One region of the Halomonas sp. 18071143 genome, then DNA from elsewhere that is predicted to be linked to it. Evidence: predicted binding sites of a transcription regulator. Region 1 holds the regulator's gene; the other holds the start of a gene.

Region 1 (4,992 bases):
AGAGTGACAGGTTAATAATAATCACAAAAGCCATTGCGTGGCGCGAGACAAGGCGCTTGATCGAGGTTGCTACATGGTAGAAGTAGAGCTGTCTCAACTGCCCTTCACCCTGCTGGACGAGGAGGGTCGGGATCACGTGCGCCGGGGCATGGACCTGGCCTATTTCGAACGTGATGAGGTCATTCTGGAAATGGGCCAGCCTGGCGCCTCGGTGTTCTTGATCCACAAGGGCGAAGTGGCCGAGCTGGATCCGACGCTGCCTGCCGCCAGCGCGCGTATCGGTCACTATACGGCGGGCGACCTGTTCGGCGCGATCAGCATTTTGAATGGCAAGAGCCGCTACCGTTTTCAGGCTGAAGACGAATGTCTGTGTTATGTCATGCCCAAGGCGCTGTTCAGCCAGCTGTGCCGACACTACCCGGCGTTCGAGCAGTTTTTCAAGCAGTCGCTGTCTCACAAGGCGCGCCTGTTGACCGAGAAGCGTGCCGATGGGGGAGTCACCATGGCGGGGTTCATGCTGGCCCGCGTCAGCGAGTGCATGCGTCAACCGTTGATGATGGATGCCCAGGCGTCCATTCAACAGGCCGTCCGACAGTTGAATGAAAGTCATGCCGACAGCCTGCTGGTGGCCACCGAACGCGGCCCAGGCATGGTCACCAAAACGGATTTGCTCAACGGTCTGGTCCTCGATAGCGCTTCATTGGACACCCCGGTGGCTGCGCTGGCCAACCTTGCGCTCGTCACTGTTGCCCCCGGGCAATATCTGTTCGAAGCCTTGATCACCATGACCCGCCATCAGGTATCACGCGTCGTGGTGATGGAGGAGGGCAGGGTGCAAGGGGTCGTAGAGCTGACGGACGTACTGGGGTTCTTCTCCAGCCGTAGCTATGTGATCAGCTTGCAAGTGGAGCAAGCCGATAGCTTGCCTGCCCTGGCATCGGCCAGTCAGCGCACGCCCGAGCTGGTCAAGGCGCTCATGGCCCAGGGCGTCAAGCTGCGTTTTGCCATGGACCTGCTGGCCGCGTTGAATGGCCGCATCATGAGCAAGGCGTGGGCCTTGACCGTACCCGAGCAGTATCACCCGCAAAGCTGCCTGATGGTCATGGGCAGCGAGGGCCGTGGCGAGCAGATTCTCAAAACCGATCAGGACAACGGGTTGATCCTGGCTGACGATTGCCAGTGGCCGGACGTGGCCGAGTGCATGAACGCCCTGTCAGAGACGCTGGTGCAGCTGGGCTACCCGCCATGCCCTGGCAACATCATGGTGTGTAACCCTGAGTGGGTGGGAACGGTGTCGACGTGGGAGTCGAACATCGCCAGGTGGGTGTCGGCCCGGGATGGCGACAGTCTGATGAAGCTGGCCATTTTGCTGGATGCCCACGGCGTCGCGGGCAACCCCGCGCTGCTGGACCGTGTGCGTGAGGCGCTGTTTGCGCGCTGTTCCCATGATGAGCTGCTGCTCTCCTATTTCGCCCGCGCAGCGCTGCGTTTCTCGACGCCGTTGACGCTGTTTGGTTCGCTGAAAAAGCCCCAGCACGGCATCGATATCAAGAAAGGCGGCATTTTTCCGATTGTTCATGGGGTGCGCACCATGGCGCTGGAGCGGCGCATCAAGGCGACCTCTACGCTGGATCGGCTCGATGCGCTGGCCGCCGATGGCCGTCTGGACCGCCGCTTTGCCGACGACCTGGGTGAGGCGCTGGCGCTGTTTACCGAGCTGCGTCTGAAGCAGCAGTTGCAGGAGCTGAAAAGCGCGGGCGCCCGCGATGCCGATACCGGCAAACGCACCAACCGAGTCGTGGTCCAGGAGCTTTCATCGCTGGAGCGTGACCTACTACGCGAAGCGCTGCACATCGTCAAGGACTTCAAGCAGCGGCTGTCCCATCGTTATCATCTGGAGTATTCGTGAGTGGAATGCGGCTATTGGATAGGCACGTGGGTCTCTTGAGCGGCTCACTGAGAACCCTGGTGCAGCGTGAAAGCGATCGACGGCGGTTCGCGGACACGCCGCATGGCTGGCTGTTCCAGCCTTATATGGGCGAAGAAGCAGTGGCGTTGGCGTGTCGTGAAAGCCAGGCTCGCCCGGGCGAGCTGCGCGTGGCCGCTGTCGTATTGACGCCGCGCCGGGTGTTGACCAGCCATGCCTGGAGCGACACGCTGACCATGAAAGGCGAACACATGCCTCATCGTCAGGAGCGAGACGATGCACCTGCTTCGTCAGTTGACTCGGGAACTCGGATCGAAGTGCTGGCGGGGTTCATCGGTAACCGGCCCGTGGTGGGGTGGCAGTTGGATGCCCTGCTGGCGCCGCTTGGCCGGATGTTCAAAGCCACGCTGGGGTTTGGGCTACCCAATGCTCAGGTCGATCTGGCCAGGCTGCACGCTCGTCAGCTACGCCGCTTGCATCCCCAGGCAGAGGTCGGCCCGAGCATCAACGAAGCGCTGTCATGCTGGTCTCTGCCGCTGGCCTGGCCCTCGGTACAAAGCGAGGCCACGGCGGCGGCGCTGCTCTATCAGCGCTTGCAGAGTGAACGCCTTTTCACGGTGTGAGCCGACGCGCTGGCCAGAGGTCGACGATGGGTTTGTATTGGGTCGCGCCTGCGAGTCTTGTAGAATAGCCGCTGCTCCTTCACCCATCGGCAGTACAACGACCATGTTATCACCTGACTTTTTCGACCCCTCCTCGGCGACGCGTGCCACCAATGCGGCGTCTGAACAGCAGCCTGAACTTCAGGATGCCAAACAGAAGCGCGAATTCAACAAGTTGCAGAAGCGTCTTCGTCGTGAAGTGGGCAACGCCATCATCGATTACAACATGATCGATGAGGGTGATCGGGTCATGGTATGCCTGTCGGGTGGCAAGGACAGCTACACCATGCTGGAAATCCTGCGCAATCTGCAGCGCAATGCGCCGGTCAACTTTTCCCTGGTGGCGGTCAACCTCGACCAGAAACAGCCGGGCTTTCCCGAGCACGTGCTGCCCCGTTACCTGGATCAGCTGGGTGTGGAGTACCACATTCTGGAGCGGGATACCTATTCGGTGGTGAAGGAGAAAACCCCGGAAGGCAAGACCACCTGCGCGCTCTGCTCGCGACTGCGTCGCGGGTCGCTCTACGGGTTTGCCGAGGAGATCGGCGCCAACAAGATTGCCCTGGGCCACCACCGGGAAGATATCCTCGAGACGCTGTTTCTCAACATGTTCTTTGGCGGAACCCTGAAGGCCATGCCGCCCAAGCTGCTGTCCGACGACGGCAAGAACATCGTGATCCGCCCCTTGGCCTACTGCAAGGAGGCGGACATTGCCGAATTCTCACGGCTGATGGAGTTTCCGATCATTCCCTGCAACCTGTGCGGGTCGCAGCCCAATATGCAGCGTCAGATCGTCAAGGACATGCTGGCCGAATGGGACAAGAAGCACCCGGGGCGGCTGGAGAGCATGTTCAAGGCCGTCACCAATGTAGCGCCTTCCCAGTTGGCCGACCGGGCGCTGTTCGACTTCGTCGGGCTGGAAGCCAAACAGGCGGCGCTGATGGAAGGGCGCATTCAGGCGTTCAACGTGAGCTGATCGCCTGCTCCTCTTCTTCGGCCAGGGTGATGAGCCGCTGCAGGTCGAGAATATTGACCTCTCGGCCCGAGACGGCCACCACGTTCTGTTGCTGAAAGCGGCTCAGGATACGGCTGACGGTTTCGACGGCCAGCCCCAGGTAGTTCCCCATGTCGGCGCGAGACATGGAGAGCCGGAAGCTGTAGGGCGAGTAGCCGCGTCGCCGGAAGCGATCAGAGAGGGTAATCAGGAAGCTGGCCAGCCGCTGGTCGGCGGTCTTGCGCGATAGCAGGCGCATCATGCGCCGATCATCACGCAGCTCTTTGCTCATGCTGCGGTAAAGCTGGCCGCGCAGCTCCGGGAGCTCTTCCGATAGTGTGTCCAGGCGGTCGAAAGGAATCTCGCACACCGTGGTGGTTTCCAGGGCGATCACGCTGCCGGGATACTGCTCTTCATCGATACCATCCAACCCCACCAGCTCGCTGGGCAGATAGAAGTTGGTCAACTGATCGTTGCCGTTGCCTTCGCTGGTCACCTGTTTCAGGCTGCCGGAACGTACCGCATAGACGCTGGTGAACGCATCGCCCTGGCGAAACAGCGGTTCGCCCTTCTTGAGCGGTGCGCGGCGGCGGATGATGGCGTCGAACTGGCTCATATCCTCCAGCTCCAGGGCGAGCGGTAGGCACAGCGAGCTGAGGCTGCAGGTCTGGCAGCGCGCCTCTTGCAGCAGTGAACGTCGTTGGCTGGCAGGATATGGCATGTTGTTCTCCCTTTTCATTAGCCATCATAGGGTCAGGGGGTGGATGTCTCAAGGTGCCGTTTATACGATCTTCGAGTAACGCTGGGAGGGTTGCCCCGGCAGGCGCGCATCGAACGCCATGGCCAAGTGGCGAATCAGCAGCCGCCCGGTCGGCGTCGCCCGCAGGCGGTTCCCTTCGCGCTGCAGCAGGCCATCCCGCTCGGCGGGCTGCAGGCGCTCCAGCGTGCTGGCGAAGTAGGCAGGCGCGTCGATGTGCCAACGTTGGCCAACGCTGGCCAGGTCAATTTCCATATCGCACATCAGGCGCTCGATGACGTCTCTCCGCATTAGGTCGTCCTTATTTAAACGTACTCCTTTGACGGTTGCCAGCCGACCTTCATCCAATGCCGCTTCATACGCGGCCAGCTGGGTGGGGTTCTGGGCATACAGATCATCGATACGGGAAATGGCCGAAACGCCCAAGCCAATCAGGTCGCACTGGGCGTGGCTGGAGTAGCCCTGGAAGTTACGCTGCAGAGTGCCTTGGCGCTGGGCCTGGGCGAGGCTGTCGTCCGGGCGGGCAAAGTGGTCCATGCCGATATGCACATAGCCTGCCTGAGTGAGCATCTCGATGGTGGTGCGCAGGATCGCCAGCTTCTCGTCGGCGCTGGGCAGGTCTGTCTCGCTGATGCGCCGCTGGGGGGCAAAG
Region 2 (4,992 bases), 390 kb from region 1:
CGTGCTGGTTCTCTGCCATGGGGTAAAACACCACTTCCCCATCGCGGCCACGCACGGCAATCAGCGACACTTCGCGCACGAAATCGACGAAGGCTTCCACGATCAACCGGGAATGGCCAATCGACTCCCAGGCGGCTTGGGCCTGCTCTGGCGCTCTCAGCACCGCCTGGCCCTTGCCGTCGTACCCTTCGGTGACGGATTTGGCCACTACGGGGCAGCCCAGCTCAGTGGCAGCGGCCTGCAGCTGCTCGGCGCTCTCCACCACCCGGTAGGCAGGCGTCGGGATGCCCAGCCGGTCGAACAGCGCCTTCTCTTCCACGCGGTTCTGGCACACGGCAATGGCACGGCTGCTGGGGTAGACCGGCTTGTGCTGTTCGATCTGCTGCACCAGCGCCACGGGCAGGTGCTCGAATTCGTAGGTCACCACATCGACCTTGTCGAGGAACGCCGCCAGATGCTGATTATCCGGGTCGACCACCACCTCACCGATACCGGCGCTAGGGTTGCCGGTGGTGTCCAGAAAGGTAAACGTGTTGCCCAGCGGGTAGCCCGCCAACGCCAGCATACGGCCCAGTTGCCCGGCACCCAGTACGCCAATGTGTTTTACGCGATTGCTATGCACGCTCATGATGGGCTTCCTATTGTGCCGATTCGCTGGCCGCAGGCGCATCCGGGCGGGGGTCCGGGTTATCCAGCACCAGCTGCGTTTGCTCTGCTCGGAAGGCCTCGACGGCCTGACGCACGGCGCTGTCCTGCAAGCCGACGATTTGCGCCGCCAGCAGCCCCGCATTGGTGGCCCCGGCTTTACCGATGGCCAGCGTGCCCACGGCAATGCCACCCGGCATTTGTGCAATGGAGAGCAGCGAATCCAGCCCCTTCAAGGCCTTGGACTCTACCGGCACACCCAGCACCGGCAGCGCCGTTTGCGAGGCCACCATGCCCGGCAGGTGCGCCGCGCCACCAGCGCCCGCCACGATGACCTGAAGGCCACGTTCCGCTGCGCTTTTCGCATAGTCGAACAGCAGGTCCGGCGTGCGGTGTGCCGAGACCACGCGGGTTTCGTAGGCAACACCCAACCGCTCTAACATCGCCACCGCATGCTCCATGACCGGCCAATCAGATTTTGACCCCATGATCACGCCCACTTTAGGTGCGCTGTTCGACATGCAAAAACTCCTCGGCCAACGGCCTCGTTAAGCAAAAAAGCAGTGAAAAAAGCCGCACACAGTGCGCAACTCACTCAAAAATAGGAAGGCGCGTAGTTTACCAGAGCCGTGGGCGTTTGCGGGCGTTTGCGTGGTCGTGAAATTTTCATCAAATTAGGCATTGAAAACAGCGCGACTTGGCGGCATTGTGTGATTGTCATTTCAGACTGATGGAGTCACATGAGTACGGCATACTCAACCGCTTACGCAGAAACGCTGGATCCTCCGCGAAGCAGCCCTGACCTCGACGTCAGGGATTTAGAAAAACGTATGCGCCTAATGCGTATTATTACCCGTCTGATTGCTATTTCAGACCTAGGAAGTCGTGATATCGCCCGCCGGGCGGGTCTTCCAGTGCAAAAGGTCAGCGACCTGCTCGCCGGAAGGCTCGAGCACCTCAACATTGATGAACTCAATGTACTGCGTCGCACCTTAGAGCTGGAGGTGCCATAGCAACAGCGACTACATCAGAATCTACTCCCTTTTTCGATACAGGCTGGCCCATTGGGTCAGCCTGTTTTTATTTGTCACGCTTAATAGGGCGTCTTTCATGAAAACAAGTAACTATTCAGGTGGTTGCGGATAGCCTGTCGACAACCACCTGATTTTTCTGGCATAGTGTGCCTAATCCTTCGGCATATCTATGCGGTGACATGACCATCAGCGATATCAACGTCGACGAGGCCCTGGAGCGGGTCCGACAGCAGCTCAAGGAAGACCAGACGGTCTCTCCGTCGCTGCGTGCGGCCATCGATGTGCTGATGTTGCTGGTCAAGCTCATGGCCGATCGCCTGGCCACCAGTAGCCGCAACAGCAGCAAGCCACCGTCCCAGGATCCCAATCGCCAGCGCCGCTCGCGCGCCAAAGGCGAGCGGCGCCCCGGCGGACAGCCAGGGCATGAGGGTAAGACGTTGGCGCCGGTGACGGACCCCGACGAGGTGGTCAAGCTCCGTGTCGATCGTCGGCAACTCCCAAGGGGCGTTCTTACCGCCCGGTCGGCGTCGAAACGCGCCAAGTGCAGGACATCGTAATCCGGCCGTGGTCACCGAATATCAGGCTGAGGTCCTCGAAGATGATCAGGGCAACGCTACGTGGCGCCATTCCCCGAGGGCGTGACTCGCCCCATCCAGTATGGCCCTCGCCTCAAGGCGCATGTCGTCTATCTCTCCCAGTATCAGCTGTTGCCCTATGCGCGTATCCGCGAGTTGCTCACCTCGCAGTGCGGCCTGTCGCTGAGCACCGGCACCCTGTTCGCCTTCAACCAGGAGGCCTACCAGCGGGCCGAGGCGTTCGCCGAGTGGGTGATCCCGGCGCTACGTGAAGCAGCCACCGTCCATGCCGATGAAACCGGAATGCAGGTCGGTGGCAAACGCTACTGGCTACACAGCGCCTCCAACGAGGCCCTGACCTGGTTGGCCCCGCACCCCAAGCGCGGCCAGGAAGCGATGGACGCCATCGGCGTATTGCCCTTCGTGCGTGGCGTGCTGGTGCATGATCACTGGAAGCCCTACTACCGCTATCCGGATTGCCGGCACGCGCTCTGTAATGCGCACCACCTTCGGGAGCTGACAGCGGCCTGGGAGAACGATGGCCAGGCATGGGCCAAGGCCTTGCATGACCTGTTGTTGGAGATGCATCGCGCCGTGGAGGTGGCCGACGGCTGCCTCTCGGCCGATGAGACCCGAGCCTGGCGGCAGCGCTATCGAGATTGCCTGGCGAAAGGGGACGCCGAGAGCCCCCCGCCGGTGAAACCGCCACCTGGAACGCGAGGCCGGGCCAAGCGCACCAAGTCGCGCAACCTCCTGGAACGCCTCCAGGCGTACGAGGACGACGTGTTGCGCTTCCTCGACGACCCTGCCGCTCCCTTCACCAACAACCAGGGGGAACGCGATCTGCGAATGACCAAGGTCCAGCAGAAAATCTCGGGCTGTTTCCGCTCCTGGGAGGGGGCGGAGATCTTCTGCCGGATGCGCAGCTTCCTCTCGACCGCCGTCAAGCAAGGGGTGGCGGCGCATACCGCACTGGAGCAACTGTTTGCGGGTGATGTGCCATCCTTCATGCAGCCTACAGCCACGGATCAGGCGGCGTGAGCTAAACAGTTACGAAAACAATTAGTTAGCGTTTTAAGATTAAGGGAGCATTAAGAAAAGCGCGCTAACTCATTGACGAGAATCAACTTTCCCCTTCAACGTAAGGCGTAATCTTAGCGTACCCCGACCATTCGCCCCTGCGAATGACGTTTTACCCGCTAAGGAGGCGATATGGACGCCATACGCCGCTCGCTACTCGGCCAGCTGGCCCGCTTAAGCGCAGGCGCTGCACTGGTACCCTTTTCTAGCCTTGCCCAAGCAGGCATTAATCAACAGCCTGCCCGGCGCGAAGGTGATCCCACAAAGCGCTACGGCATGTTGATTGATCTTCGCCAGTGCATCGGCTGCCAGGCTTGTACGGTGTCGTGCCATATTGAGAACGCCGCCCCGCTTGGCCAGTTTCGCACCACGGTCTCCCAGTACGAAGTGCAGCATCAGGAGAGCGGTGAGCTGGCTACTTTTATGCTGCCACGCCTGTGTAACCACTGCGAAAATCCGCCATGCGTACCCGTTTGCCCCGTTGAAGCTACCTACCAACAGCAGGATGGCATCGTGGTGGTTGATAGCGACCGCTGCGTGGGCTGCGCTTACTGCGTTAACGCCTGCCCCTATGACGCACGCTTTATTAACGAGCGCACCCAAACCGCCGACAAATGCACGTTCTGCGCGCACCGTTTAGAGGCAGGGCTACTGCCTGCGTGTGTTGAAAGCTGTGTTGGAGGTGCGCGGATTATTGGTGATATGCGCAATCCTGACAGCCAAATCAGCCGCATGATTCAAGAGCACCGTGATGCACTGATGGTACTTCAGCCAGAAAAAAACACGCTTCCCCAAGTGTTCTACCTCGGCATGGATGAACGCTTCACTACACGCCCCGTGGCGGAACCCGTGGCGCTTGAAGTGTTTGATCCCCACGGCCAGGAGATGGGCTATGAATTCCACCATTGAACTGCTCGCCCCGCGTTATGACATTGCCTGGTACCCCTGGGCAGTACAGTACTTTTTCATGATCGCCGTCTCCTACGCGAGTCTCTGGCTAGCAGCGCCTGCGTTAATTTTCGGCAAACGAGCATGGCTGCCCACCGCACGCCTTGCACTCCTCGCTTGCGTCAGCACCACGTTGGTAGCGCCCGTTGCACTACTTGCGGACCTGCACCAACCGCTGCGTTTTTGGCATTTTTACGCGTACGCCAACACCCGCTCGTGGATGTCTATTGGCAGCGTGGTTCTGCCGCTCTATCTCGTCAGCGTACTGGGCCTTGCCTGGCTGGCTTGGCGCCCGGCGCTCCAGGCCCGGCGCAATGCGCCAGGGCTGAGCGGATGGATGGCTAAATGGCTAAGTCTGGGCGATAGCGCCACTCCCAGGGCGCTGGTGGCCATCGTGGGACTAGCCGCACTACTGCTTTCCAGCGGCATTATGCTTTATACCGGCGCGGAGCTTGCCATTGTGAAAGCACGCCCGCTATGGAACACCGTATGGCTTCCGCCCATGCTGGTCGCGACAGGCTTCATCGCGGCAGCAGGGCTAGTGCTGGTACTCAACCGGGTAAGCGGAGTGTGTTCGCACGCCACCGTTCGGCAAATGCTGTATGTCCTACTTGCCTTCTGTGCCGTGGCGGGTTTAATCGCGGCTAGCTGGTTCCTGGATGGTATTAACGCCAACGTTGGCTCGGTCGCAGCAGCGCTGGAGTCTGTTC

Evidence for each region. Region 1 encodes FNR, which switches genes on or off when oxygen is low (the NO sensors DNR and NnrR bind a similar motif). Its sites were predicted from a motif close to TTGATNTANATCAA; they were not measured.
Region 2: the regulator FNR is predicted to act here: its motif matches at 3,368-3,381, upstream of dsrO (sulfate reduction electron transfer complex DsrMKJOP subunit DsrO).

What each region holds. Positions count from the first base shown of each region.
Region 1 is NZ_CP078120.1:679,815-684,806, forward strand. Features, by position in the region: gene KVY02_RS03290 (DUF294 nucleotidyltransferase-like domain-containing protein) at 74-1,909, shown strand; gene KVY02_RS03295 (DNA polymerase III subunit epsilon) at 1,936-2,550, shown strand; gene ttcA (tRNA 2-thiocytidine(32) synthetase TtcA) at 2,654-3,565, shown strand; gene fnr (fumarate/nitrate reduction transcriptional regulator Fnr) at 3,552-4,304, opposite strand; gene hemN (oxygen-independent coproporphyrinogen III oxidase) at 4,365-4,992, opposite strand, start outside.
Region 2 is NZ_CP078120.1:1,072,042-1,077,033, reverse strand. Features, by position in the region: gene KVY02_RS05140 (5-(carboxyamino)imidazole ribonucleotide synthase) at 1-628, opposite strand, end outside; gene purE (5-(carboxyamino)imidazole ribonucleotide mutase) at 639-1,166, opposite strand; gene KVY02_RS05130 (XRE family transcriptional regulator) at 1,386-1,658, shown strand; partial or broken gene KVY02_RS05125 (IS66 family transposase) at 1,859-3,295, shown strand; gene dsrO (sulfate reduction electron transfer complex DsrMKJOP subunit DsrO) at 3,467-4,243, shown strand; gene nrfD (NrfD/PsrC family molybdoenzyme membrane anchor subunit) at 4,227-4,992, shown strand, end outside.